Regions from separate parts of the Marinilactibacillus sp. XAAS-LB27 genome, predicted to be linked through region 1. Evidence: predicted binding sites of a transcription regulator. Region 1 holds the regulator's gene; each other region holds the start of a gene.
What was found. Region 1 encodes LexA, which represses DNA repair genes until DNA is damaged. Its sites were predicted from a motif close to CNAACANNTGTTNG; they were not measured.
Positions count from the first base shown of each region.

Region 2: the regulator LexA is predicted to act here: its motif matches at 2,911-2,924, upstream of VXN63_RS02065 (ssDNA-binding protein).
Region 3: the regulator LexA is predicted to act here: its motif matches at 2,925-2,938, upstream of VXN63_RS11645 (Y-family DNA polymerase).
Region 4: the regulator LexA is predicted to act here: its motif matches at 4,700-4,713, upstream of VXN63_RS08540 (DUF6731 family protein).

Region 1 is NZ_JAYXKP010000001.1:546,932-554,493, reverse strand. Features, by position in the region: gene recJ (single-stranded-DNA-specific exonuclease RecJ) at 1-1,836, shown strand, start outside; gene VXN63_RS02675 (adenine phosphoribosyltransferase) at 1,867-2,379, shown strand; gene VXN63_RS02670 (winged helix-turn-helix transcriptional regulator) at 2,452-2,787, opposite strand; gene VXN63_RS02665 (LLM class flavin-dependent oxidoreductase) at 2,902-3,975, shown strand; gene VXN63_RS02660 (NADPH-dependent FMN reductase) at 3,988-4,557, shown strand; gene lexA (transcriptional repressor LexA) at 4,626-5,261, opposite strand; gene VXN63_RS02650 (DUF896 domain-containing protein) at 5,531-5,773, shown strand; gene tkt (transketolase) at 5,901-7,562, shown strand, end outside.
Region 2 is NZ_JAYXKP010000001.1:437,104-444,665, reverse strand. Features, by position in the region: gene VXN63_RS02100 (hypothetical protein) at 394-825, opposite strand; gene VXN63_RS02095 (hypothetical protein) at 1,546-1,776, shown strand; tRNA gene VXN63_RS02090 (tRNA-Glu) at 2,064-2,135, shown strand; tRNA gene VXN63_RS02085 (tRNA-Phe) at 2,147-2,219, shown strand; tRNA gene VXN63_RS02080 (tRNA-Trp) at 2,256-2,326, shown strand; tRNA gene VXN63_RS02075 (tRNA-His) at 2,347-2,419, shown strand; tRNA gene VXN63_RS02070 (tRNA-Gln) at 2,430-2,502, shown strand; gene VXN63_RS02065 (ssDNA-binding protein) at 2,543-2,857, opposite strand; gene VXN63_RS02060 (hypothetical protein) at 3,042-3,239, shown strand; gene VXN63_RS02055 (transglycosylase domain-containing protein) at 3,260-5,965, opposite strand; gene recU (Holliday junction resolvase RecU) at 6,090-6,716, opposite strand; gene VXN63_RS02045 (DUF1273 domain-containing protein) at 6,798-7,352, shown strand; gene gpsB (cell division regulator GpsB) at 7,469-7,562, shown strand, end outside.
Region 3 is NZ_JAYXKP010000011.1:21,509-29,070, forward strand. Features, by position in the region: gene VXN63_RS11630 (bifunctional 5,10-methylenetetrahydrofolate dehydrogenase/5,10-methenyltetrahydrofolate cyclohydrolase) at 1-103, shown strand, start outside; gene VXN63_RS11635 (5-formyltetrahydrofolate cyclo-ligase) at 119-712, shown strand; THF riboswitch at 739-837, shown strand; gene VXN63_RS11640 (folate family ECF transporter S component) at 955-1,527, shown strand; gene VXN63_RS11645 (Y-family DNA polymerase) at 1,614-2,909, opposite strand; gene VXN63_RS11650 (organic hydroperoxide resistance protein) at 3,039-3,476, opposite strand; gene yidA (sugar-phosphatase) at 3,657-4,466, opposite strand; gene VXN63_RS11660 (HD domain-containing protein) at 4,474-5,832, opposite strand; gene VXN63_RS11665 (lipoate--protein ligase family protein) at 5,940-6,776, opposite strand; gene VXN63_RS11670 (DUF1934 domain-containing protein) at 6,960-7,403, shown strand; gene rpoE (DNA-directed RNA polymerase subunit delta) at 7,530-7,562, shown strand, end outside.
Region 4 is NZ_JAYXKP010000006.1:36,181-43,742, forward strand. Features, by position in the region: gene VXN63_RS08515 (hypothetical protein) at 1-58, opposite strand, end outside; gene VXN63_RS08520 (MFS transporter) at 152-1,417, opposite strand; gene VXN63_RS08525 (DUF3221 domain-containing protein) at 1,695-2,186, shown strand; gene VXN63_RS08530 (GNAT family N-acetyltransferase) at 2,242-2,727, shown strand; gene VXN63_RS08535 (hypothetical protein) at 2,893-3,507, opposite strand; gene VXN63_RS08540 (DUF6731 family protein) at 3,556-4,575, opposite strand; gene guaA (glutamine-hydrolyzing GMP synthase) at 5,079-6,599, opposite strand; gene yghU (glutathione-dependent disulfide-bond oxidoreductase) at 7,073-7,562, opposite strand, start outside.

The DNA of each region.
Region 1 (7,562 bases):
GAAAATGGTGTGGATGTTATTGTCACTGATCATCATGAAATACCTGATACGCTTCCAGCAGCTTATGCGGTCATTCATCCAAATCACCCAGAGGGCGCATATCCCTTCAGCGATTTGTCTGGAGCTGGAGTCGCTTTAAAGCTAGCTACAGCGCTCTTAGGAGATTTGCCAATCGAACTATTAGATCTGGCGGCAATTGGAACGATCGCTGATTTGGTTTCCTTAACTGATGAGAATAGAGCAATTGTAGATTTTGGATTAAAAGCACTCAAACAAACTCAAAGAGTAGGTGTTTTAAGTCTTTTTAATGCATTGTCACTCTCTCTTAAGGAAATTGACGAAACAACTATCGGTTTCAAGATTGCTCCGCCAATCAATGCAATTGGTCGATTAGGAGATGCAACACCCGTAGTAGAATTACTGACGACTTTTGATGAAGAAAAAGCACAAGAAATTGCAACCTTACTAGATTCTAAAAATAAAGAAAGAAAAGAGATTGTATCCAAAATTTCAGGAGAAGCACTTGAGATTTTAAAAGAACAAGAAGCGTCTTCTGTTTATGTTTTAGCAAAAGAAGGATGGCACGAAGGTGTTTTAGGTATTGTCGCTAGCCGAATCGTCAGTGAAACCGGAAAACCGGCTGTTATATTGAATATTAATCCTTCCACTCAAGAAGCTAAAGGTTCTGCTAGAAGTATTAAAGCCTTTAACCTCTATGAAAGTGGCAACAAAGTAAGAACCTTATTCAAACACTTTGGTGGACACCAAATGGCAGCAGGGATGACTCTACCAGTTGAGAATATCCAATCTTTGAAACAGTCATTGAATGAAGAAGCAGAAAAACTTCAGGAAACAACTGAATTTATGGACGAGTTGGCTGTAGAAGAAGAAAGTAAGATAAAAGACATCAGTGTGGATGCAATCAAAGAGATAGAATTGTTGAAACCTTTTGGAACAGACAATCCAAAACCAGTATTTCTTTTTTCAGAGGTTACACCATTAGATGCTAGAGCCATTGGAGCAGACCGAGCACATTTGAAATTAAAAGTAGATCAAGAGGGTACACCTTTAGATGTTATTGCGTTTAATTATGGATCAATCGCGGATGCATTAAAATCTGATACACCCATTTCAGTAGTTGGTACGGTAGAAATTAATGAATGGAACGGAAATAAAAAACCTCAAATGCAGTTAACGGATATGAAGTTTTTGAATCAAGTTATTATAGACAAAAGAACTACTGATCTAAAAAAATCAGATTTACTGATGGAAGGCGTTACGTATCTTTTTTATAATAAGCAGAATTTTACTAAGTATAGTCCCTTTGTGACGAATCAATCTGATAGCTTATTGATTGAAACAACAAAAGATGCTTTGAGTTTTAATGCTCAAAGTGCTTATGTCATTGTAGACTGTCCTGAGTCGATGGAACTAATCAAAAATACGGTACTTCACAATGAAGAACAAACCTTATACTGTATCTTTTATACAAAAAGTAAGGATTATTTACTCGGTATGCCTTCAAGAGAACAGTTTGCTAAACTATATAAATTTTTAGCAAAACATAAAAATATTGATCTTAAAGAAAAAGGAACTCTACTTGCAGATTATCTAAAAATGGACAAAACGATTCTAAAATTCATAATCAGGGTGTTTTTAGAAGCCGGATTTGTTACAATAGAAGGCGGACTGCTCAGTGTGAATTCTGAGGCGAGTAAAATGGCTATTGAAGAGACAAAAGTTTACAAGCAGAGACTTGAAAATATTGCTGTGGAAGAAACCGTTGTTTATAGTTCATTCAAAGAACTGACAGAAGCACTGAAAAATTTAAAATAAATGCACTTGTATAATAAAAGGAGACTTATAATGGACTTAAAAAATTATGTTGCAGATGTTCCCGATTTTCCACAGGAAGGTATTACTTTTAGAGATATCTCTCCATTGATGGCTGACGGAAAAGCGTACAGTGAAGCGACTCAAAAAATCGTAGAATATGCTAAAGATAAAGAAGTAGACATGATTGTTGGACCAGAGGCAAGAGGCTTTATTGTTGGATGTCCTGTAGCTTTTGAATTAGGGATAGGCTTTGCCCCATGTCGTAAAAAAGGCAAACTACCTAGAAAAACCATTGAAGTGAGTTATGGTTTGGAATATGGTAGTGATGTCCTTCAACTACACGAAGACTCAATCAAACCTGGACAAAAGGTTTTAGTATGTGATGACCTGTTAGCTACTGGTGGAACAATTGCTGCTACGATAGAGCTTGTTGAAAAACTTGGTGGCGAAGTTGTTGGAACAGCATTCTTTATCGAATTGAAAGACCTTAATGGTCGAGAGAAAATTAAAGGTTACGATATCTTCACTTTAATGGAATACTAAAATAAAAAAAGTACTGTACTTGTCTTAAGACTGAAAGTTGAAATCAGTCTATGACAGTACAGTACTTTTTTATCAATTTTCAAGTAATTTCTTTTTGTGTGCATTTCCCCATTGATGGAGAGCATCAAGAATGGGTTCCAACGTTCTACCATAGGCAGTGACGGAATACTCCACCCTAGGGGGAACTTCTGGAAAAACTTCTCTGGTTATAATCAGTTGAGATTCCAATTCACGTAATTGCTTAGTTAACATTTTTTGTGTGATTTCCGGAATGGCTCTCTTAATTTCGCTGAAACGCATTGGACTGGTATGCATTAAATTCAATAAAATAACAGGGGTCCATTTACCAAATAAGATGTCTAAAGGTTCATTTACTTTGCAATGTTCTGGTTCTAGATCAGATATCATCTGTACACCTCCATTAGTATATTAAGTATACTATAGCACTATAAAGTACCTACTTCAATAGATAAAGAATCATGTTATAATTAACTTACTAATTATAAGAGGAATGATACATTTATGATCAACAATCGAATTTTACCAAAAATTGATGAAAGTAAAGGGCTTGAGTTTGGCTTATACACACTTGGAGACCATTTACCAAATCCACATACTGGAAAAAGAATTTCTGCTCAACAAAGAATCAAAGAGATTATAGAGACGGCTGTACTAGCTGATGAAGCTGGGATAGATATTTTTCAACTTGGGGAATCTCACCAAGATCATTTTGTATCGCAAGCACATATGATCATTTTATCGGCTATAGCACAAGCTACAAATCAGATCAAAATATCATCAGGATCAACAATTATCAGTACGTCTGATCCGGTCCGTGTTTTTGAAGATGCCGCAACAATCGATCTATTATCTAATGGTCGTATGGAAATCGTAGCGGGTCGTGCTTCAAGAGTAGGCTTATACGATTTGCTAGGATATGATCTTAGAGACTATGAAGCGTTATTTGAAGAAAAGTTTAACTTATTACTAGGAATCAATGAAAATGAAAGGTTGAGTTGGAAAGGGGAATACCGTGCACCTCTAAATGATGCACACGTTATACCTAGACCAGATAACGACCAGAATGGTCTACCAATATGGAGAGCAGTGGGAGGCTCTTATGCTTCTGCACAAAAAGCGGGATTAATGGGTGTTCCAATGTATCAAGCGCACTTGGGAGGACCGGCATCTGAATTCAAGAAACCGATTGATCTTTACAGAGAAACAGCTGCCGAAGCTGGGTACGATATTAAAACATTACCAGTAGCAACAGCAGGCTTCTTTTATGCTAGTACGAATAAAATGGACGCCTTCCGAGAATACTATCCTCACGTTAATGAAGGAATGAAAAAAACAAATGGACAAGGATTTCCTAAGCAAGCATTTGCTCACGGACAAGACTACAGAAGTGTCATCAATGTAGGAGACCCAGAATTAATTATTGAAAAAATACTTTATCAGCATGAATTATTCGGAAATCAACGCTACATTGCCCAACTGGATTTTGGTGGTGTTACTATGGATGATATTAAGAAAAATATTGACATTATTGGTGAGAAAATCTTACCAGCGATTAGAAAGCACACTAAAAAATAAGGAGTAGATTAGATGAATATCGTCGTATTAGCAGGTTCAAACGTCGGGGAGAAGTCTTCTATAGTGGCTAATAAAGTCATGGCTGAACTTGAAGTAAAGTATGGCGGAGATCATATGTATTCGCTATTGGATTTAAAAGATTATGAGATGCAATTTAGTGATGGAAGAAATTATCTTGATTATACTGGGGATAATAAACTGATCACAGAAACCATTATGGCAGCAGATATCCTTATTATCGCGACACCGATATTCCAAGCATCCATACCTGCTGTATTGAAAAACGTCTTTGATTTACTACCACAAAGCGCTTTACAAAATAAAGTTTCGGCAATCATTGCAACAGCAGGGTCAAATAGACATTATTTAATACCTGAGCAGCAACTTAAGCCTATCCTCAGCTATATGAAATCTAATATTGTACCAAATTATGTTTTCTTGTTGGATACAGACTATACAGCTGGAAAAATTAATAATGACGATATTCATTTCAGACTTGAAAAACTCATTGAGGATACAGTTATACTTGCAACCGCCTATAAAGGAATTTGGGGAGCACAAGAAGAAGCATACGGATTCTAAAAAAAGGCAGCCATGACTATGAAGTGTTTTACCTTCACAGCATGACTGCCTTTTCGTTTTAACCTATTCTAGTAGATATGTGATCTGTATAAAGAAACAACTTTACCTAAGATAGAGACATCAGATAATATAATCGGATCCATCGTATCATTTTCTGGTTGAAGGCGAATATAACCTTGTTCTTTATAGAATCTTTTGCACGTTGCTTCTTCATCATCAGTCATTGCAATAACGACGTCACCATTTTGAGCGGATTCTTGTTTTCTGACGATGACTTGGTCACCATCAAAAATTCCAGCATTAATCATACTGTTACCACGAATGGTCAACATGAAAAGATTACCTTTATCAATTTCTAAGTCATTAGGAATTGGAAAATAATCCGTTGCTTCTTCAACGGCTAAGATAGGTTCTCCGGCGGTAACAACACCTAATAATGGAATATGATTTTCAAATTCATCAATTCCAATTTTAATCAAACCTTCTTTAGTGAATTCAATTGCTCTTGGTTTTGAAGGATCTCTCAAGATAAAGCCATTCTTTTCTAGTCTAGCTAAATGGCCATGCACAGTAGAAGTGGAAGATAATTCAGTGGCAGATCCAATTTCTCGAACAGTAGGTGGATATCCTCTTTTGTTTACTTGTTCATGAATATAACGTAAAATTTCGATTTGTTTTTCGCCTTTACGGCCTCTAGTAGTCATATTGTAACACCTCATCCCTTCAAATTGTCGTTTAAATTAAGTATAATAATAGTCTAGTGTATGATTCAGTGAATAAGAGTTCACAATGTTCGTAAACTTTAGTAAAATTATATCATATACCGAACATCTAATCAAACGAATGTTCGAAATAAGCTTGGATTTCCCTAGGAAATTAGATTCTTAAGCACATTTGTATTACAATGGTTGTTCGCAATAGGATGCACTAAAAGAAAAAGTATAGGCTAGAAAGCCTAATAGGAGGATATAAAATGTTAGCAAAAGACCAATTAGATAGAATTAATGAGTTAGTTAGAAAACAAAGAAGCGAAGGTTTGACACAGGAAGAAGTAACTGAGCAGAAAGATCTTAGAGAAAAATACATTAAAGCTTTTAGATCTGGTATGAGAAATCATATAGAAGGAATGAAAATTGTAGATCCAGATGGTCAAGACGTTACCCCAGAAAAACTTAAAGGGATTCAAAAAGATAAAGGAATCCATAATAGAGACTAATCTCCTTCCAAATAAAGACGTACGGACAAATTTACGAATGTTCTATGAAAGCGTTGAATAAAACTAATATAAATAGTACAATGATTAGGAGCGTTACCACTTTTAGCAATAGGAAGGAATGAGTTACTTGTTTGATAAAACTGATCAAATGGCTGTAGATACAATTCGAACTCTTAGTATTGACGGCGTTCAAAAAGCAAATTCTGGACACCCTGGATTACCAATGGGTGCTGCACCAATGGCTTACACACTATGGACACGTCACTTGAATGTTAATCCGAAAAATTCGAAATGGTTCGATCGCGATCGCTTTGTTTTGTCTGCTGGACACGGATCAATGTTACTTTATAGCTTATTGCATTTAGCAGGTTATGATGTAACAGTTGATGATTTGAAGAATTTCCGTCAGCTAGATAGTCGTACACCAGGACACCCTGAAGTACACTATACTGACGGTGTTGAAGCAACGACTGGTCCTTTAGGACAAGGCGTAGCGAATGCAGTAGGTATGGCTATGGCAGAAGCGCACTTGGCTTCAACCTATAATCAGGGAGACCACAACATCGTTGATCACTACACATATGCACTATGTGGAGATGGTGATTTAATGGAAGGCGTATCTCAAGAAGCGGCTTCTCTAGCAGGACACCTTAAATTAGGTAAAATGATCATGCTTTATGATTCCAACGACATTTCTTTGGATGGGCCTACTTCAAAAGCTTTCACCGAAAACGTTGGGAAACGTTTTGAAGCTTATGGTTGGGAACATATTCTTGTTGAAGATGGTAACGATTTGGACGCTATTGATAAAGCCATTACGGCTGCAAAAGAATCAACTGATAAACCAACTTTAATTGAAGTTAAAACTGTTATCGGCTTTGGTGCTCCTAATGCAGGAACACACACTGTTCACGGCGCTCCTCTTGGGGCCGAAGGTGTAACAGCTGCTAAAAAAGCGTATGGATGGGAAGGCGAAGACTTCTTTGTACCAGAAGAAGTTGCCAAACGATTCAAAGAGCTTATGGTCGATAAAGGCCAAACAGCAGAAGAGAATTGGAACAAAGCGCTTGAAGATTATACAAGTACACACTCAGAACTAGCTGAGAAATTCAAATTAGCATTAAGTGGAGAACTACCAGAAAACTGGGATGAATCATTGCCAGTCTATTCTGTAGAAGACAGCGCTTCTGCTACGCGAGCAACGAGTGGAGAAGTATTGAACGCACTATCTGATTCAATTCCAAATCTTTGGGGTGGATCTGCTGACTTATCAGGCTCTAATAATACTATGATGAAAAATCAGACTGATTTTGAACCAGGTCATTATGAAGGAAGAAATATCTGGTATGGTGTTAGAGAATTTGCTATGACAGCGGCCTTGAACGGTATCTTATTACACGGAGGAACGAAGTCTTACGTAGGTACATTCTTCGTATTCAGTGATTACCTTCGCCCAGCTGTTCGTCTTGCTGCACTTTCAAAAATCCCGGCAATCTATGTATTGACACATGATTCAGTTGCTGTAGGAGAAGACGGCCCAACACACGAACCCGTTGAACAATTGTCTAGTTTTAGAGGTATGCACAACCTTTCTCTAATCAGACCAGCTGATGGTAATGAAGTAGCGGCTGCTTGGGAGATTGCTTTGAAATCTACTGACAGACCGACTATGCTGGTATTGACTCGTCAAAACTTACCTGTTTTAACAAACTCTAAAGAAATGGCTAGAGAAAATGTTAAAAAAGGTGCGTATGTTATTTCACCTGCTGAAAGCGAAACGCCAGAAGGT
Region 2 (7,562 bases), 110 kb from region 1:
TGAGTGTTAAGTGTGTATAAATTTACGAACTAGCAAATAGTTTATTAAACTAATCTTTGAGAATGAAATAGAAAGAACAAGTAGTGAAAATTAGTGAAATCATTTTGCATTATTTTTGCATTCATTCGTAAAAATATTTCGTTAAAAGCTGATGTGGAGCTTAAAATATTAAATAGTTCGAATCCCTTATTCTCCTTTAGGGTATGAAACAGAAGAAATATGCAAGGTGAGAAAGGTCTTATAAACGTTGAAAACCAACGTTTATAAGACCTTTTTTTGCGGGAAATATAGAGAATAATAAAGTTCTATATTCTTCATAGATTCCAAAGAAGATGCCACATGGTATTTTGCATTCAGTCCAGAAAATTTTTTAAAAGAGCTTATATTTAACTTTTAATATCTACCCTTGAATACTAATTCTCCGTCATCAGTTACTTCAGTAACAATCAGTGTATCAGAATATACTTTTGAGCCTGCACGAATATAAGCATTCGCCATGTCTTTTTTTATAGTTCCGTCACTAAGCTCATATTCCATAAGAATATTATAATCTCTTTCTATTACTTGAGAGCTTATAAATTCATCGCTTTCTCCGGGTTGAAGAGCGGAAGTTGAACCAAAATCAAAATCTTTTTTTGCCCTTGAATCAGCTGAAATACTCGGGGATAAATAAAAATTAATAGATGGAACTAATTGATCCGTATCATTTTCAACACTAATGGAATTTTCTATTTGAAAAGGCCCATAAAAATACCGAAATAATAATCCACCAGTTAATATAACAACTAATGAAAGTAAAGCGATTATGGTTTTTTTGTACATCATATTTCTACACCTCTTCCTATGAATTGAAAATAATACTATAATCTAAATGACGTATAAAGCAAATATAGATACTATTTTCTATTACTATAAATATAAAGAATTTGTTTAACAAGAGGTGATAATGATGAAACAGAGCACTAAAGATAGAATACTCGAAATGTTAAAAACTGTTTTGGTTTCTCTAAATCTAGTACCGATACTGGAAATAATAGTAAAGCGTGATACAACACCCTTTTTAATAGTACTGGGTGGTATTTTAATTACACTGGTTTTATATGTACTTTACACGGTGATTATAAGTAAGCTTCTAGAGATTTTTCAGAGAAAATATATGTTTCGTTATTTGAAGCGAATTTCAGCAAATCAACATCGTTAGAATGAGTTCATTCCATATAAGTTATTATCTTTATATAAATATATCATTCTTGCTTGATTGTTTTATGTTGATTATATTCTTAAATTTATAAGCATAGTTATAATTTGTTTTAATATAATTCAGACAATCTAGTAGAGGCTCATTTATACAAATTCAATCTTAAAATGAATATTTTATCAAATGATAGGTATAAATAACAATCGAATTAAATAAATAGTAAATATAAAAATAAGTTGTTAAATCAGTCATAATGATACTTTTTATTTAAAGTTGTCACAATTAATATGAAAAAAGATTAATATCTATAGTATAATTTAGCTTATCGAATAATAGAGGTGACTTACGTGGAACTTACTTATGATTGGGTAAAAAAGAAACTAAATTATGACTTGAATCATATTTGCGGAGACCAAATGGTCTTTGCGCTAATTAATGAACAGGGATATTATAGTAATTATTTTCTAGAAGCAGAGAAAGTGCCTTCTCCATATGAGTTAAAGATATTTAATCAAGTAGTGAAAAAATTAACCTTAAGAGAATTGTATGATAAGATCCATTGTACAACCATTGCTTAAAACCTAATGAATTATAGTTTTAACTTATCTATCTAGAGTACACTTTAAAGGTCTTACGGAATATAAGAGATCCTACTTAGGATTTCTTATACCCTTTATGAGGGTTACGTTATGGTAGGTATGAACCGATGGATCTTCAATAAGAATTTCAATTGATTCAGTACAAAAGAAAAGACTAAATCGAAATGCTCTTTAGATTTTTGCGAAATCTTATTGACAAAGATCGAATATTCCTGTAATATATTTTTTGTTGCTGTGTTCTTAATATATTTCACTTTATTTATACAGGCCCCTTGGTCAAGCGGTTAAGACACCGCCCTTTCACGGCGGTAACACGGGTTCGAATCCCGTAGGGGTCATCCATTTTAAAGGCGCAGTAGCTCAGTTGGTAGAGCAACGGATTGAAGCTCCGTGTGTCGGCAGTTCGACTCTGTCCTGCGCCATGCAGAGCAGAAGAGCTCTTGATTTAACAAGAGGATAGGGGTATAGTTTAACGGTAGAACAATGGTCTCCAAAACCATCGATGTGGGTTCGATTCCTACTACCCCTGTGGTTCAATTAAATATTATGGCGATTGTGGCGAAGTGGTTAACGCACCGGGTTGTGGTCTCGGCATTCGTGGGTTCGAACCCCATCAGTCGCCCTTTGATTTTTGGGCTATAGCCAAGCGGTAAGGCAGCGGGTTTTGATCCCGTCATTCCCCAGGTTCGAATCCTGGTAGCCCAGTAATGAAAAAAACGATATCTCAATTAGAGATATCGTTTTTTTATTGTCTACTTTTTGCGAAGGGGAGACGGTGACCTTTGTAATTGAAAATCTGTCCAAAATAAGAAGGCTTTGCTAGTACGTCATAATTCAATACAACGAACTGGTTTCTACTATTAATCCTACCAGTCAGTGAAAGACGTGTATCTTTTTCAACTTCGTAAAGAAAAGCATAGGCCTGTTTTCCTGTAATCAGGCAGTTGAGTTTGTGTGTAGACGTAGAGAAAGTGAATCTGCATAAGGGGATAGCATCGGTTGTTTTAAGCACTTTAATTTCTTCTGAAACCACATATCCTTCAGTCATGATGACATTCATATAAAACCCTCCGTAATTATATAGTAACCGAACGTTTGTTTATATTAAAATTATAAACAAACGTTCGGTTAAAGTCAATGCTTAAGAATTCTAATGGATGAGTTTGTTGAAATCTGATTCTAAATCGTTTAGTATTAAATTATTCGAAATAAAAATATAGTAATTTAAAGAGAGAAAGATAAAGATGAGCAAAAATAAAAGCAAATTGATGTTAGGTATTGGAATTCTTTTAGTTCTACTAGGTGGATACGCCTTTTTCCTTGATCCTATTATAGGCGGAATAGGTTTTCTATGTGGACTTTGGACCATTTTTTTAGCAATAAAAGCACTACACGGAAAATCATTGTTTAAAGATTCAACTGAAGAAGACGAAAAAAGGTAGCCCTCGGGCTACCTTTTTGTTTACTCATTCTCTGAATCTTCTTCGGATGGGGTAGTAGTAGTATCTTCCTCATCATCAGAATCATCGTTATTATTACCATTATTCCCCGAGTTATTATTATCGTTTCCGTTATTTCCATTGTTCCCGTTATTGCCGTTATTTTGGTTATTATTTCCACCATTATCAGCGGGTTCTTCTGGCTCAGCATCATCATCTTGAGGATCGGGAACGTCTTCAGTGTCTTCCTCGGTATCCTCTTCTTCTTCAACAGGTTCTTCAGTATCTGCCTCAGGCTCTTCAGGTTCTTCTTCTTCTTCCTCCGGCTCTTCTTCCTCAACTTCCGAAATTGTAAGGGTCGTTGTAGCGGCAGGTCCAGTTTTACCGTATGCCTGAACAGAAAGACTGATTTGCATCGTTCCAGGATCTGGTTCAGAAACTGTATAAGATGTATCGCCCGTAGTAATCTCTTGACCATTTACAGTTAGAAGATAAGCAAGTGTTTCTTCTTCATTTGTTAACTGATAGTCGTTCCAATTAATGGTGACTTCGTTAGCTTCTTCATTATAGCTTGCGCTTAGTCCACTTGGTGCAGATAATTCTTCACCAAATGAAGTCGAGACAGAAGACGGTTCAGTACCAGCTACAAATAACTCCGTTACAATTGAACTCGTTGGTGTATTTGGTCCAGGTAATTTAGCTGGGTTAGAACCTGCTTCAACTCTAACTTCAGAGACAGAAGAGGGTTTAGTCCAGTCCGTATTATCTAAACCTTGAGAAACTTGGCTCATCAAAGCTTGATAGATGTCTCTAGGCAATTGTCTTGTTCCATCATTGTTGCTCAACCAGTTGCCTGGTTCATATTGCTTGTCATAACCAGTCCAGACAGATAGCGAGTAATTAGAAGTATAGCCAACATACCATGAGTCGGGAACTGCATCTGAAGGAATATTTAGTTCTTCAACCTTGTCAGTGGGATAGTTTGTCGTTCCTGTTTTCCCTGCTTGAGGTACACCAGGAATGCCGACTGTACTATTGTAATTTTCAGCAACATCTTTTAACATATCCGTTACCATATAAGCCGTATAATCAGACATCGCTTTGTTTGTTTCAGGAGTTAAATTAATTTCTTGTCCATCTTGAGTGGTAACTTTAGAAACCGTATAAGGTTCTGTGTGATTTCCGCCATTAGCAAAAGCGGAGTATGCGCCCGCTAGTTGCAAACCGGAAATCTTTCCACTAATAGCATTTGAAGGAACAGGTTCAGAAGAATCAGAAATCTCCGCAGGATCTATACCCACACTTGTTAAAAACTGTTTGATATCCGACATTTCCAACTCTTCAGTGAACAATCGAGCGGTTGGGATATTTCGTGAATCGACCAAAGCCTCACGCATACTGATTTGTCCTTTATAGCGACCATCATAGTTTCTCAGTGGTGAGCCATCAGGATAATTCCATTCTTCATCCATTAATTGGTGGTACGTCGAGAATTGATTAGATTCAATAGCCGGGCCATAAGTGGTTAATGGTTTAATAGTCGAACCAGTTGGTCGATCGGTATGGGTTGTTCTATTTGTGAGTAGTTGACCTTCTTGTAAACGACCTCCGACAAGTGCTTTTACTTGTCCTGTATTAACGTCAATTAAAGATATCGCTGTTTGCAGCTCGTCATCTGGGAAAGCAACATAGTCATTTGTGTTCGCTATATCAAATGCGGCTTGTTGTGCTTCCATATCAATGTTTGTTTGAATGGTTAATCCGGCAGTTTGTGGATCCAAACCGGTTTTTCTTCTAGTTTCATCTAATACTTCAACTAGATAACTATCAAATACTTGATTATTTTGTTCTTCTTCCGTACGATCTTTCAATCCTTCAGTAACAGGGATCGCCTTAGCTGTTTCTGCTTCTTGAGCAGTAATATGGCCTTCATCTCGCATGACATTCAGTACAACGTTACGACGATTTTCAGCTGCTTCAGGATCTACATAAGGATTATAACGGTTGGGGGCTTGAGCCATTCCAGCAAAAAGCGCTGCTTCTTGAACTTCTAGTTCAGAGACGGGCTTATCATAATATTCTTCAGCAGCAGTAGAGATACCGTAAACATTACCACCTAAATTAATTTTGTTCATATATAATGTAAGGATTTGTTCTTTAGATAGTTCGCGTTCAAGTTGAATTGCTAGCCATGCTTCTTGAGCTTTTCTTCTTAGTGTTTGATCTTCTCTAGCTGTTGAGAACACAGAAAGTTTGACCAATTGCTGAGTCAAGGTACTACCACCACCGGAAATACGTCCTCTATTGGTAACGAAGCCTACAGCTGCTCGCGCAATACCAATTGGATCGATACCAAAGTGATTATAGAAGTTTTGATCTTCGATCGCAGTCATTGCTTCTTTCATGACTTCTGGATAATCTTCTGCGGAAGCATAGTCCCGATTTTCTGCACCTAGTGTATAAAAGACTTCACCGTTAGTGGCTAGAAGGTCGGTTGAGAAATCTCCGTTTAAGTTTTCATTGGTAATTTCTGGGGCACTGGATGCGTAATAAGCGAAAAGTCCACCCCCGGCAACAATAGCTAAAAGAAATAGTAAGACTAAAGAAAGAAGAATTCTCTTAAACCAAGATTTCTTTTTTACTGTTTTCTTTGGCTGTTTTTTATTCTGTTTTTTAGATTGTTTATTTTTCTGCTTGTTTTGTGTACGAGACATGTTTTGATCAGACATAAGTTTCTCCTTTACTGTTCGAAATGTTCATTGAAGCATCCAAAATAATGGTTATAATCTATCTTGATGCTTGTCGGATTTTGCAAAATACCTAAAGCTTTAGTGTCACTATACAGAAGAATTATTAAGAAATGTTTGACTGGATCATTTGATCAACCGCGTCGAGATAAGGGAGACGCGGTGAGAATCCGTAGTTTATTTCTATGCCTTCTAATTCAATTTGTTTTAAAGGAATCGATTTTTTCCCTTTTTCTTCAGATTGCTGATTCCACCACCAGTTCAGTTTTTCGAAAGGTAGGACAAACACACGATTCAACGAACTAAACCTCAAAAGAATAAAACAAATCGCTTTCTGGTCACAGCAGGCTTTCATATGAAGAATCTGATGTTCATGGAAGTTCTTCAAGGGGAAACTCGTTTTGTTTTTCGTTTCTTTAGCTTCAAAGTCCAAATAAAATCCCTTGTAAACACCGTTATAATCTGTTGTTGAAGCTTTTTGGTAATAGGCTTCCGTGATTTTGGCAGCACTTCTTTTAGGATAATTTACGTTAACCACTTGGATAGGAATGGGCTTTTTATGAATAACAGCCAAACCTTTCGCTAAGTATTGTTCATTGGTCACATTAAGATCATTTTCCAATGTCATACCACGGTTACTATAAGTCGTTTTTTTAGTTTTCACTTGCTTTTTTGCTTGTACTTTGTCAACATTAACCTGATAAGACTGACCGTTAGGATACTTAATATTCATTGTGCTCACGCTCCTTTAAGAGTGATCAACTAGTATAATACCAAACAAATGAACGGTTTGGGAAGAAAGGTGTGAAAATTTATCAAAAATTTATACGTAAGTGGCTATAGATCTTATGAACTTGGTATATTCAATGATAAAGATCCTAAGCTTTTTTATATAAAGGCATACTTTAAATCTCGTCTACTTGAATATATTGATACTGGATTAGAATGGGTCCTGATTAGTGCTCAATTAGGTACAGAACTCTGGATGGGGGAAATCGTCATCGAGTTAAGAGAAACTTATGATATTAAATTGGGTGTCTTGCTGCCGCATGCAGGATATGCTGAAAATTGGAAAGAAGGCAATAGAGCCGTTTTTGACCAGGTTATCGCTAAAGCAGACTACAGCAACTTTACTTCTAGCCAACCTTACCAGAATCCTTCGCAATTAAAAGGGAATCAACAATTTCTTATTGATCATACTGAAGGTTGTTTGCTTTTTTATGATTCAGAGAAGGAAGGTAAGCCAAAGTTCTTACTAGACATGATAAATGGCTACAAAGAGAGTCACACATATGAGATAGATTTTATTGAATTTGACGAACTTCAGTCCTTCGTAACAGACTATGAAGAAAATCATTTTGAAAGCTAGCTTTTATTTATTCTGATAATTTGGTACAATTAGATTACAAAGTGACAGATTTCACTTTTTTATACAAGATTTACCTTAAATAGGTTAAAAGTAACCGAGGAACTAGGGGTGCAAAAATGATGAATAGAGAATTAACTCAAAAAGAGATTGTTGAAAAAGACTTTAAAACAACTATGCGCGGATATAACCAGACTGAAGTAGATGAATTTC
Region 3 (7,562 bases), on a different contig from region 1:
CATTACGCCTGTTCCAGGTGGGATCGGTACAATCACTACAGCCATTCTTGCTGAACAAGTCGTTAAAGCAGCGTGGTCGTTACAAGTAGAACAAAAGCATTAAAAGGAGTGCAGGCAGTTGGAGAAAGTAGCCATTCGTAAGCAAGTGATTGAAACATTGACATCTTTGACTTCAGAAGAAAAAAGAAGAATAGAAGCAAGCTTCTACGAGGTGCTTTTTAGTTCGCCGATTTGGAAAAATGCACAAAGTATTGGTGTAACCCTTTCAAACGGCTTTGAATGGAACACTGAACCCATTATCAGACAAGCCTGGCTAGAAGGGAAAAAAGTGGGTGTACCAAAGTCAATTCACGCTACACGAGAACTTCACTTCTACCAGATCGAACAGTTCAATCAGGTGAAATCTGGTTACTTTGGAATCCGAGAGCCGATTCCCGAACAGACGACACGGTTAGATTCTAATGAAATTGATTTGATGATTGTTCCAGGAGTTGTTTATACGGAAACAGGATACAGAATAGGTTTTGGTGGTGGTTACTATGATCGACTACTAACAGATTATCCTCATGCAACTGTATCGCTTGTGCATTTCAATCAACTTGTAAAAGAAATTCCTATTGAAAATCATGATATTCCTGTAAAATACATGATTACCTTAAAAGACACACCAGAGAGCAAAAATCATGCTATAATAAAGTCGATTCAAAAATAAACGATTCTACGCAAAAATTAGAATACAAAAGAGTAAGAGATGAGCGTTAAGTGCTGAGTGGATGGGATGTCGCCCTCAGACGAAAAAACGATTGAGTTTTGCGACTCCTCTCTGCATCCGCTTTAAAGCTCTATGGTTTTTTAGCGAGGACTCTTTAATTGGCTTCTGTCTAATGAAATATAGACGGAAGTTGTATCCTGTTCATGCGGTACAAAATTCAAATTAAAGGAGATCTTCGAATCATGCATAATCAAAATAAGACAATTTATGGTAAGAATGGAAAACAATCAAACTGGAAAATTGGGACGATAGGACTAGCGATTGTAGGCGTATTAATTGCTATGAACTTGGTACTTAGTCGAGTAGGCATTACTACACCGGTCATTAGAGTCACTTTTGCGTTCTTGCCTATCGCGCTTATTGGGATTTTATTTGGTCCTTTTGTGGCTGGAATCTCAGCAGCTCTAGCAGATTTACTAGCCTTTGTACTCTTAGGAGGCGCAGGTACGTTGTTTCCAGGATTCACTCTATCTGCACTGCTAACAGGCGTTGCTTATGGCCTATTTCTGCATAGAAAAGATATTCGACTACGAAACATCATAGCGGTCGAAGTAGTCATTGCCTTGTTTATACACATTGTGCTCAATACGACATGGGTATTCATCCTAACAGGTAATCCACTGGCAGTTATTCTGCCTCCTAGACTGATTCAAAATGCTGTGACACTTGTTGTCCGTGTTCTCGCAATCTGGTTTTTGACGAACAACAAACAATTGAGAGCTGTTTATCGAAAATATTCAACAGCTAAAAAATAGAATGATCCGTTTTTAAAAAAGTTTTTATAAGGCGTCAAAGCATATTCAATTGCTTCTGACCAACTTATAAAGACTTTTTTATTGAGTTATTTTTGAATACCGGAACGGTGTCCGCCCAAAAGTTTCGATCTTTGTAGGGCCATACCACCTTGAACCAAGCTACTGGCATGGAGAAGAGAAGTGTACCCATGTTTCTGGCGAATATGATCGATTGTCTTATCTAATTCTTCCCGGTCAATTAATTGTTGTGTTTCTTCAAATAAGTTTAATTGTAATGACTGTTTTGGTCTGATCTTGCCAAAACTAACGTTTATAACGCGTACCGGTTTATAAGTATAATGACGCTCAAATAACAGAAGTAAAGAATGAATCAGATCTTTTGAGGAATCTGTTGCTTCAATGATCATCTGATGATTAAATCCTCTATCTTCAATATGTTTTGAATAGCCTAAACTAAGTTTAACCACACTAGTAGTGACAGAATGTCTACGCAGACGCATAGCATTTTCTTCCGTCATCTCTCTGATGACGATTTCTACTTCGTGCTTATCTGTATAATCGCGATTTAATATCTGATTTTTACTAAAAGAAGTTGATCGAGGAGTGAACGTTTCGGAAAACTGTGTCCGATCAATTCCATGAGCATGATAGAAAAGTTGTTCTCCAATCACACCAATTTTTTTCTTTAGTTTATGCACATCGAACTGAGAGAGTTCATAAATGGAGGAAATGCCCATACGTAGTAAACGCGCTTCGGTTCTAGATCCAATCCCCCAGAAGTCAGCCATAGGATGTATATTCCATACGGTATCTTCGACCAGTTCATAACGCCAGTCAGCTATGAAGTTCTTCTGTCGACTATTTTTTGCTTCATGATCCAGTGCAAGCTTTGCTAAAAGAGGATTATCCCCGATCCCAACGGTGACAACCAAATTCATTTTTTTCCAGATTAAGTATTGAATCTTCTTAGCAATTTCTTCTGCAGAACCAAAAAGCTGACGAGAATGCGTCACATCTAGAAAAGATTCATCGATACTATAGACCATTAAATCTGTACCGGAAACGAACTGTTTGAAGATTTTCAGAATCTCGATGTTTTTTTCGAGATAGAGAGCCATTCTCGGTTCGACAATCTGAATTTTTGATCGTTTAGGGATATCGTATATGCGAGAACCTGTTCTGATTCCGTAAGTTTGTTTTACCATAGGAGAAGCAGCTAAAACGAGACCACCGTTATTTTCTGGCTTACTGACCACAGCAATATAGGCTTCGAGTGGATGTAAATGGCGGTCTACAGCCTCAACCGAAGCGAAAAAAGACTTTACATCAATGCATAAAATCTGTCGCCGGGGCTCGTGTGTGTAATTCATTCGCTGTACCATAAGGGTATCTCCTTAAGAATATATGTTTGGTTTAATTATAAGAACATGTATTCCCGTAGTCAAGAAAAACTCATTAGATATAAAAAAAACTCAGGCATTAAATGCCTGAGTCTTACTGGTTTTAATAGATTATTTTCCTTCTACATAAGGGACGGCACTAACTTTAACATCAATATTACCCATTGTTGCTTTTGAATAAGGGCAGTAGTGGTGTGCCTTGTTCGCAAGATCTTCTACTTTAGAATCACTTAAATCTTCGATACCAACTTCGATTTCTACGCTTAACTTGAATCCGCCATCGCTTGGATCTTTTAATAAATGAACCGTTAAGGTTACTTGAGATTTATTTTTAATTTTTTCTTCTTTTTTGTAGTGGTCTAGTGCAGCGTGGTAACAAGCACTGTATCCTAAAGCGAATAATTGCTCAGGATTTGTTCCGTTACCTGATCCACCCATTTCTTTCGGTGTATCTACGTTTACCTCATAAGAACGATCTGGAGTATGACTTTCTCCATTACGCGCACCTGTGTTTACTGATGCAGTTGTGTATACTGGTTTGTCTGCCATGTTCATTATCTCTCCTTTATCATTTGTCTAAACAAAGTATAACACTCATCATTTTTAGGGTGAAATCATATGGGTTTTAAAATTAAAATTCCTGAGTTACTTATTTTAAAGAATCATGACGGAGAAGTTGAAAAAAGACTGGAAGAGCCGGTCTTATCTGGCTTCCAGTCTTCAAAAAAATTATAATGCGAAATCGCGGATGGCCTTAGCCACACCATTTTCAGCGTTAGAAGTTGTAAATGCATCAGCTACGTCTTTGACAGCGTCTTTAGCATTACCCATTGCGACACCTGTTCCGGCGTATTCGATCATGTGAACATCGTTTCCGCCATCGCCGATAGACATAACGCGCTCACGTGGGATGTTCAAGCTGTTTGCAAGATCTTCTAAAGCAATCCCTTTATTCGCTTTTTTGTTCAAAAACTCCAAGAAGAAGGGTTCACTACGTAAAATTGTATATTGTTCCCAAAGTTCTTTAGGAAGTTGTTTAATGGCTGCTTCTAGCAAAGCTTCATCGTCGATCATCATCATTTTATTGTAAGGCGTAGTAGTATTCATATCCTCAGGAGCACTATAAAACAAGGGAACTTGGTTGATATGAGATTCTAGTACAGAGTATTTTCCGATATCTTTGTTAGGTGTATAGATTCCACTATTTCGGATGGCATGGAAGTGAACCTTTGCTTCTCTAGCCGCTTTTTCCAATACAACATAATCTTGATGATCCATCGTATGTTGAGAAACAATTTCTTCTGTATCGGATTTTTGAACAAGTGCGCCGTTATAAGTAATCACGTAATCTCCAGAATTTCTAAGATCTAGTTCTTCCAGATAAGCCGTTACACCAGGATAAGGACGGCCAGTACATAAAACAATTTTGATTCCAGCTGATTTCGCTTCATGAATGGCTTTTTTCACTTCATCTGTTACTTTGCGGTCCGGGTTTAATAAAGTACCATCCATATCAATAGCAATTAAATCTTTTTTCATGCGTCAATCATTCTCCACTTCTGTTTTTATTCGGATCAATAATCCGGTCGTTCAAAATATATTTTTGAAATTCATCATAGTCTTCTTGGAACATACTGACTGCTTTATTGGGTAAGTTGTTCTCCAGGAACTCTTTTGGCACAAATAATCTGTGGTCACCATGCAGGTTACCGCTCAGAGAACGAACGATAGGGCTTGCTTCACTGAGTTCAACCAGTGTTCCATCTGCTTGCATAAGGTGAATCGGTGTTTTACTTTTAAGCTTATAATCATAAGGCAAATCTGAGCTACTGTTAGTTCGTGTGAAAATGTCTTTGTCGTATTTTAGATTTCCTACAATGTCTCTTAATTCTTCAACAAGATAGTCATCTTTTCCTTTTTCGTAAGACAAGGACTTAAAGGGTTGTCTATTCAAAAACATTTTAGACAAAGCACTCAAATAAGCATCTTCACTAGTCGTCCAAAGGTTAATAGCCGTCTGAAGAACACCGTCATCCAGTTTAAGATAGTCATCTAGTGAGTACGTATCTTTGAAGAATGGATCTAGTAAAGGGAATTGCGGATAAAGTGCTCCTTCTTCGTATAACTGTTTTGCACGATATAACAAGCGATCAAGTGTTACTTCCATCCCTCTAGAAGCGGGGTGGAAGTAAACCTGCATATACATTTGAAAACGACTCACAACGTAATCTTCTACAGCGTGCATACCTTGATACTGAAAAGCGATCCCATCTTTATAGGGGCGAATCACTCTTAAGATACGAGATAAATCGAAAGCGCCATAAGTCGCCCCTGTGAAAAAGGCGTCGCGTTGAAGATAATCCATTCTATCCGCATCAATCTGACTTGAAATCAATTGAACGACTTGAGGATTTTTATGTTCTTTTGTGATCACACTTGCGACTTGATTGGGAAAATCAGGTGATACGCGTCTGAGCACATCGTGAATTTCAGTGCCTTCTGATAAAATAATATCAGTTGTAAACTCTTCATGATCCGTATCAAATATTTTTTCGAAAGTATGAGAGAACGGTCCATGTCCGAGATCGTGCAGTAAAGCGGCACAAAGCGTAACTAAGCGCATATCTGGATCCCACTCTTCTGGATAATTCCGTTCAAACATATCAACAATTTTTCTTGTGATTTCATACACACCAAGTGAATGAGAAAAACGGGAATGTTCCGCTCCGTGAAAAGTGAATTGAGCAGTACCTAACTGCTTGATTCGTCGAAGACGTTGAAATTCCTTTGTATCGATCAGGTCTAGCAAGATGCGGTGTCTTACATGAATATAATCATGGACAGGATCTTTAAAAACCTTTTCGAAAGGCAATCGATCCATGCGTTCGAATTTATCTGCGCTCATAATGTTTTGCCAACCTTTTAGAAAGCTCTATCTAGAGACTAGTTAGACTGTCTGGTTTAGCAAAGGCTCCTCTCTATCAGTCAAAGTGATCGGTGAGTATTGATTGATCACAGGACTTTTTCATTTCTTTTCTTCATTTTTTCCATACCTTCGAGGTAGTTTTTTTCAATTTCTTTGTCATATTGGCCCAAACTTAGTTGTGTTGTTAGTTTCTGTAAGGTCATAGTTACGCTTTGTTTTACTTGAACAAGAGAAAAAGGGATTTTAAAAACTTCTTCTAAAGTCGTCATCGAGGACGGTCTTACATTCGGGAATGTCCATTTTGTTTCAGTACCGGACAGTCCTTTTTCATAAAACGTGCGAATAAGATTCCCGCGTGCACCCTGATCTCCAGTAACACTGATGTAAATCATGATGGCGATACCGCCTTTGATTCGGCGCTGGGAAATACCGGCAATTTTTCTGCCATCAATACTCAAATCATAGTCTCCAGGACAATAAGAATCGGGTATTTCAATCGCATCGATAGATTTCCCGTAAGACTTGAAAGTTTGTTCAATTAAATAATGCATCCGCTGATACCCTTCCGTGATGGTCAGGCGCGTGTCTCCTTCTGGAAAAATCAAGGAGATATTCAAAATGCCGGGATCACTGACGACAGCCAAACCGCCAGAATTTCTAACCACATAATCGTATTCAGCTTCTTTTAAAATGGTCAGTGCTGTATCTAAGTAAGGTAGTTTTGTATCCATCATTCCCAAGATAACAAGCGGTTCTGTTGACCAGAAGTGTAGTACGGGTTGTTCTAACCGCACAGCATAATCAATAAACGCATCGGTCAGCGCAAAAGGAGATGCAGGAGTTCGTTCAAAAGGAGAAGATTCTGAATCAAATAAGAGATAAGGTTTTTCATTAGGAATAGAAAGTTCAGTTAATGGAGTCATGTAGAATCCTCCTTTAAGTGTAATAATATTTATGAATACAGTATAACAAAGATTGTTTTTTTTTCCTATAAAGCGATAAAGAAAAGGAAGTGTGAGACGTTAATCTGATTTTGTGATAAACTGAAAAATATAGAATGAGTCATTTATTGCCTAATGGATTAAATGATGAAAGGAGAATGGATTGTGCCTTCAAAAGAATTAACGAACGGAATGCCTGCAGAAATCTTTATGGAAAGTTCCTACGTACAAAACGGGGAAACACACCATCATGTTTTTGAGGAAAAAGGCCGAGTGATTTATATAAACAATAGCTATTATATTAGATATGAAGAAAAGATCGATGGAGAATCAGTAGTCCCTGTTACCGTGAAAATCAACCCAAACGGAACGGTTAATCTGATCCGACGAGGAGAATACATGACGCGTCTTACATTCAGTAGTGAAGAAATAACAGAGACGCAATACAAGACTGCTGCTGGCATCATGCCGATTCGAGTAGAGACACAAGACTTGAAGATCAGCTACTATGATCGCCCATTTGCTGGTAGAGTTTCTGCAGATTATGTTCTTTATTTCAATGAAGAACAACTAGGTTCTTATCAAATTAGATTGCGTTTTACAACGTGATAAGGTAGTATAAACTGGATGCCGTAAAGGGTTGTACTTGAACGAGCTGAAAAACGGTAGTCGAAAAGATAGATGTACCTTACAGATAAGTAAAAAATGAGCATAGACAAGAAAGGTCGTGTGGGTTTGGAACTCAAACAATTCGATGGACAATTAAAA
Region 4 (7,562 bases), on a different contig from region 1:
GCTTCTTTAGCATTCCATCCACTATAATTTTTCGTCTTGATGGATAGTCGTGATTCACACTATTCCTCCTCTCCGTTAAATATCAATCTATTATTCTGCTTTAATTGAAGTATCCTTTTAAATTCACCTTTAAATATTCCAGAAATTCTATTTATTCCATACTTTTATAATCTAGTGTTCTTTTTCTATCGACTTTCATAAAAGGAATATGCGCAATTACCTTCATTACAGACGCCAAAATTAAGACTAGTATAGGTACTTGAATTGTAAATTGCTCAAACAGAAATCCAAACAGTAATACGCCGATCAATCTAGCCATTGAATGAAATGTCGTTTCAACTGAAACAAATCGTCCAATCTTTTCTGGTGTAATCATTGATTGATACAACGTCGTATAGAAGATCAAGTACAGTGCAAAAGAGATATACAATACAAAATGAGAAGAACCAAAAAAGAGAATCGACAAGATAGAATTCTCTCTAAGAATAGTTAGAAATCCTTCGTTTATTAATGGGAGCAATAAAAACCCAAATACGATAACCCCAAAAAGCCCAATAGTGATATTGTTTTCTATAGAAAAACGCTTTTTTAACATGGGAAGTAATAAGAAAGAAGCAATGGATCCTATGGTTGCAATACTTTGTATAATCCCATATGACTGTTCACTGTTTCTTAAAATGGTTAGCATTATGTATGGAACGCCTACACTTATAAAGGGAAAGATGATTAAATGACTCAATACGTCATTCGCGAATAAAGAGGTGATTTTCTTATCTATTAATAAAAGTTTAAAACCACTCATCACATCTTTTAAGTAGTGTTCTTTTTCGGCTTTTTTAACCTCTTCTTCAAAAAACATGAATCCTTCTAAAACTGAGGAAATTAAGTAAGTAATTCCGGTAACTAGCAACACCATAGACATATTTGTGAATGCATATAAACTAGTTCCTATTATTGGTGCAAGTGCATATGAAGCATCCGCAATCACGCCATACAGTGCGTTTGCATTTGGCAACTCTTCTTGCTTCACAATCTGTGGTATGATCGATGCAAAAGCTGGGTTGAAGAATATTTCACTTAAAGAATAAAATAGGACTATCATATAAACTAAACTCATAGTAAGTGAAACACGTAAAGAAATGGCAAACATAATCAAGGCAAATAGCCCTCTGATCAAATCCAAATAGATGACTGTTTTCCTCTTATTCCAGCCATCCACTAAAGTCCCTACAAAAGGGCTGAGACAAGCAGTCGCTAATAATTGTAGAGACAAAACAAATGAAAATTGTGTAGCTGAATTGGTAAGTTGCAGTACATAAAGTGATAAAGCGATATTCAACATTAATGTCCCTAATATGGACGTTGAGTTACCAATCAATAGTAGCTTAAAGTTTTTATTTTTTAAAACAGTTAACAAGACAACACTCCTTTCTTCATGACAATTATTACTTTATAGAATTTTCCGGATTCTAGAAGAACCTCATATATGTATTCTAATACAAATCTTTTTGAAAATTTACATCTTCATCCATTTTAGACGAAGAGTCACAAAAGAAGCAACGGAATTTTCAAGATAATTCTTTCTTTTATCCCTTACAGGATTCCTTACTTTTGCTATACTGATTTTGTAAGTTTATACAAATTGGAAGTGCTTAGACTATTAGTTGCAGCTGCTTATGAGGAGGAGGGATTTTATGAAAAGAAGTCTTTTATTAATTTTGCCTTTTTGTTTTTTAATGATTGGATGCACTCAAAATGAACCAAACATTACAGGATACGTGATGGATAAAAATGATGAGTCTGTTTTAATTGTAAGTAACCATTCTGCAGACTACGGTTCTACAGGTAGTAGCGAAGGTTTTTACGATGCGGTTACTGCAAGCAACGCTCTCGATGAAGTTAAGATTGGTGATTTGGTCGAAGTTTGGTATGCTGATGGTGTGCGCGAAACTTATCCAGCTCAAGCAACAATTGGTACACTAAATGTCATTCCTAGCGAACAACCTGAAGGGGCTGATTTAACTAAATCTGAAGTACTAGATAAAATCTTACCTCAATATTCACCAGAGAACCATCCTCTAGGTGTTAAATCAATATATTACGACGAAAATCAAGATACTTGGTCTATTATCTTGAGAAGCCTATTTGATGAAGTTGACTATTCTCATAAGATCCTTGATGAATAGTAAGATAAACAACTCGCCAACTTTATTGAGAAATGGATATAGGAGATGGTTTATTTTGATTGAATTAGAAATAATAACAGAAGACAATTTTGAAGAGTGCATCGGATTAAAAGTACTAGATTCTCAAATTGGGTATCTTGCTTCTAATGCATACAGCCTTTCTGAAACATATGCGCTCACTAATCATCCACTGAACATACCTATGCCCTTTGCTATCTACAATAAAGAGACTATGGTTGGATTCGCATTAGTCGTTTACCAACCAAGAGATATCAACGATCCAGATGATGATGAAGATATTTATTATCTATCGCGTATAATGATAGATAATAAATATCAAGGATTCGGTTATGGAAAACAGGCTCTTTATCAAATTATTGAATTAGTAAATTCTCGCCCACATGGTCCAGCAACTACCTTGATTTTATCAAGTTCTCCTGAGAACAACCCTGCTTATTCCCTCTATCTATCTGCTGGGTTTCGAAAAATGGGGATTAAAGATGTTGATGAAGATGAAATTATAAAATTAAAACTGCGATAAGATTTACGAATAGATAACTTTATTTACTTCGACTATACAAATGAATTGTGATAAAAAATAAAAAGTACTACTTCTAAAATTACCTATTAATTGAGCCTTCTCTTATTTTTTTGGTAATCACTTATATGATAGTTTTCCCTATAAAATTAAGTTATTTAATAGATTTTATATGTCGTTGTTCTCATTATACTTATCTTGTTGTTCTTTTAACTTTTCTTTCTCCAAAAAATTTTTCAAATCTGATTTAAGGATTATTTCTTCATATTCAGAAACATTCTGTTGCTTTATTTGATTATATTTTTTCTTGAAGTCATATTTAAAAATCAACCAATAATATATAGAAATCTGCAATAAACTTCCAAAAATAATAATAATTAAAATTCCAATTAGCACCAAATAAAAATTATTCATTATTCCATATAACCAGTCATTTAAAAAAGATAACAGTACTAATGAAAAAGATGAAACAAAGCCCCTATTAACCATTGATATCAGTGAAGAAAATTCTTTATAGTTTTTTAAATTCGAAATAAATGAATCAGAATCTACTGAAAGAATATAAGTATAAAGCGAAAAATAAATACCTATTATTACAGTCGAAATAGTCACAAGATTTCCATTTTCTATAATTGCTATTGATTCGAAACCAATAACAAAATCATTAAAAACGTTCATAGAAGTAAATAGTTGGAGTAAATATAATACGAGTAACAGAAAAAAAGAAACACAAAAAATGATTATTAAGAAATTTTGTTCAAAAAAACGTATTAATTTTTTCATACTAGACCTCCATTTACAACAAATTAGCTTATGCTAAACTAAATAAACCTATACATCATCTTCAATTGTTGGTTCTGTTGGATACCCAAACTGAATTTCATTTACCTCAATATGTATAATTTCACCCAAGTATTGATGAAACTCTGCATTTTTATTACTTCCTTGTTCATCGTAATAATGACTAGTAACTTGATTTGCAAGATATTCGAAACCAGTTAGATTTTCACAGTTGACATTGGAAGTATAAAATCCATCATGTTTCAAATCAATAGTGTCTACATCATTAGTTTCAGGATTTAAAAAACTTACTTTAGCTGAAACCAACAGGGGAGAATCGGCATCTAAAAGTAGTAATATATTTGTAACGTCATCAACATTCATGTTTCTTCTCATACGCCCTTTTTTTAGTACAACAGTCGTTTCATTAACATCATATTGATTAGAGACAGCTACAGGACCATTAAATAATCTTTCTAAGACACCTTCTGAATTTCCAGGATTAGGAAATAAATTCAAAATTTGAAAGTTATCGTTTTTAACAGTAATAGAGATACTTTTTATACTGTCCGAGGCTGAAACCAGATTCATTGCTCTAGGTTTTACTATCTGGATTAGTTTCACGGTATACTGACTATCTCCATTTTGGTTAAGGTATTTAGTAAGAAAATTTTCAATTTGCAGTTTTCTCGGACCATTAAAATTATACTCCATAATAAGTAATTTTGAGTCAGAAACGAACAGGCAAGTATTAGGTTGATAAACGTCACCTAATATTTCATCTAAATTATCACTACCAATTTCTCCAGCGAACGGTTTATCGTCAAGGAACTTTCCTAACCAAAGAGATCTATTGCTAGTTTCATATTCAGACCCATCTTGGCTCCTTCCGCCGGCAGATCTTCCTTGATTTGGATATCTATGTTTTGACAAGAATATAGTTTTTCCTTCTACAACAGTTGTTCTTTCTAAAGGAGTTCCGTTATTTATAAAATCGATTAATCTTTCAATTGGATAACTTGTTTTTTGTCCATCTTTACAAATGAAAATATTATAATATAGTAATTTCATAATACACCTCCATATAATTATATAACCTTAACCAATTAAAACAAAAAAGGATTAGTAATACAACATTATATTAACTTAGACAGCTTACATGAACCTCCAGATACTATTAATCTATAATACAACAAGAACTTACGTTTGCATACAATTTTAATTAAAGTTAACCGAATTTTAATTAAGCTAAAGTATATTACTATACTAAATAGTTCTTATTTTCTAGGATTTGTTAGTTGAAGTTTTCAAGCATTTTGATTACTTAAATTCACTTTCCAATATTTTCTCACTTACATTGTATAATTAGTAAATCAATCATATCATTATTGAGTTTTAAAGAATGATACCCGAGAATTTTTAGTTATATAATTTTATTTATTAGTTTAAGTACATATATATTTCAAATTTTGTATTAAATCGAATAATTCGTTATTCTTTTCTCAAATCAAAAAAAGACATCCCTAGTCGCTAAAAACTAGAGATGTTCAGCATTATTCGTGGGTAATTTGTTTTCACTCCCACTCAATTGTAGCAGGTGGCTTGCTCGTAATATCGTATACTACGCGGTTAATATGATCCACTTCGTTTACAACACGTGTGGAGATTTTTTCTAGTACATCGAATGGGATTCTTGCCCAGTCTGATGTCATGCCATCAATAGATGTTACGGCGCGGATACCGATTGTATAGTCATACGTTCTACCGTCGCCCATAACCCCTACTGATTTGAAACCTGGTAAAACTGTGAAGTATTGCCATACATCGCGGTCGAGTCCTGCATTGGCAATTTCTTCTCGCAAGATGGCATCACTTTCACGAACGACTTCTAATTTTTCTTCTGTGACTTCACCTAGTACACGAATCGCAAGTCCTGGTCCCGGGAACGGTTGGCGCCATACTAAACTTGATGGCATGCCTAACTCTTCTCCAAGCGCACGTACTTCGTCTTTAAACAAGGTGTTCATTGGCTCAATCAATTCAAACTGCATGTCTTCCGGTAATCCACCTACGTTGTGGTGAGATTTGATCGTTTGTGCAGTCGTTGTTCCACTCTCAATAACGTCCGTATACAGCGTTCCTTGTGCTAGGAAGTCAATGCCTTCAAGTTTCGTCGCTTCGTCGTTAAAGACTTCGATAAACTCATTTCCGATGATCTTACGTTTCTGTTCAGGATCACTGACACCTGCAAGTTTGCTCATGAAGCGTTCTTTTGCATCTACACGAATCACATTCAGTCCAAATTTGTTCTCCAGACTCCCCATCACTTGATCGCCTTCACCTTTACGCAGCAAACCATGGTCTACAAAGATACAAACCAGCTGATCACCAATTGCTTTGTTCAGCAAGACACCTGTAACACTCGAATCTACCCCGCCTGAAAGTCCAAGCAACACTTTACGGTCTCCAACTTGCTCACGAATCTTATCTACTTCAAGATCGATAAACTGACCCATATCCCAGTTACCTTCAAAGCCACATACGTTAAATGCGAAGTTACGCAGGATCTCATTTCCATGTTCTGTGTGACGCACCTCTGGGTGGAATTGAACAGCATGGAAGTTCTTTGCCTTGTTTTCGATTGCGGCGATTGGACAATGTGGATTGATAGCTGTAATCTCGAATCCTTCTGGAAGTTCTGTTACATAGTCTCCGTGACTCATCCAAACCGTTTCTTCTTGTTCAAGAGTTGTGAACAATTCTGCTGAGCGGTTCTTGATTTCAAGAGTCGCCTTACCGTATTCACGCGTTCCGGCAGGTTCAACTTTCCCACCTAACTTGTGAGCCATTAGTTGCATCCCGTAACAAATTCCAAAGATTGGAATACCGAGTTCAAAAATCTCAGGATCAATTGAAAAAGCTTCTTCATCATAAACACTCATTGGCCCACCTGAGAAGATGATACCTTTAACGTTTGATTCTTTTAATTCTTGAGCTGTAACTGTATGTGGTAAAAGTTCTGAAAAGACGCCAAACTCTCTAATGCGGCGTGTAATTAACTGATTGAACTGACTACCGAAATCTAGAACAGCCATTTTTTCTACTTGTTGCGTAATGGATTCACTCACTAAATCTACACCTCTATTTTAAATTTTAATGACTCTTTTTTCGAGCCCTTACGTAATGATTTTTACTAGTGTATCATGATTGTTCGCTTTTATGTACCATAATTTCAATTTTTCACCGTTTTCTTTCTAAAATTAAAGAAAAGACAGTCACCTCCAAAATGACTGCCTTCCATAAAACCTATTAAAACACGTACATCATACTTATAAAAAGAACTAGTTCATTCCAAAACACGAATAATAGTCAGATCCATAAAGCTACTAAACCGTATTCAAATAGCGAACAAGGAATTTTTGATTTTTGATTATCTACCAAACCGAATGAACGCCAACTTAATATAAAAAACTACGACGCTTATTTATATTACTTTTGTTCATAGAAAAAAACCTTTCCCGCTAAACCATCTAATGTTGATCAGCGAGAAAGGTTAAATGACATTTAATTAAAGTTCTTTATATTCTACTTCAAGTGCACGTTTAACGGCTGGTCTTTCAAGAATCTTGTCTGCCCATGCTTTCAAGTTTGTGTATTCGTCAGCTTTCAAGAATTTGTCCGCTTCACCGTATAATTCGCCTTGAACAAGACGACCATACCATGGCCAGATTGCCATGTCTGCGATTCCGTACTCGTTACCATTCATATACGCATTGTCCGCTAAGTGCTTGTCTAAGAGATCAAGCTGACGTTTTGCTTCCATTGTATAACGGTTGATTGGATACTCTTGTGCTGTCGGTGCGTAGTTGTAGAAGTGACCAAATCCGCCACCTAAGAATGGTGCAGCTCCTGTTTGCCAGAATAACCAATTCATGAGTTCCGTGCGCTCAGCAAGTGCTGTTGGCATGAATGTCTCAAACTTCTCAGCTAGGTATAACAGAATCGATACAGATTCAAATACACGAATCGGTTGGTCTTCTGAGTGATCCATCATTGCC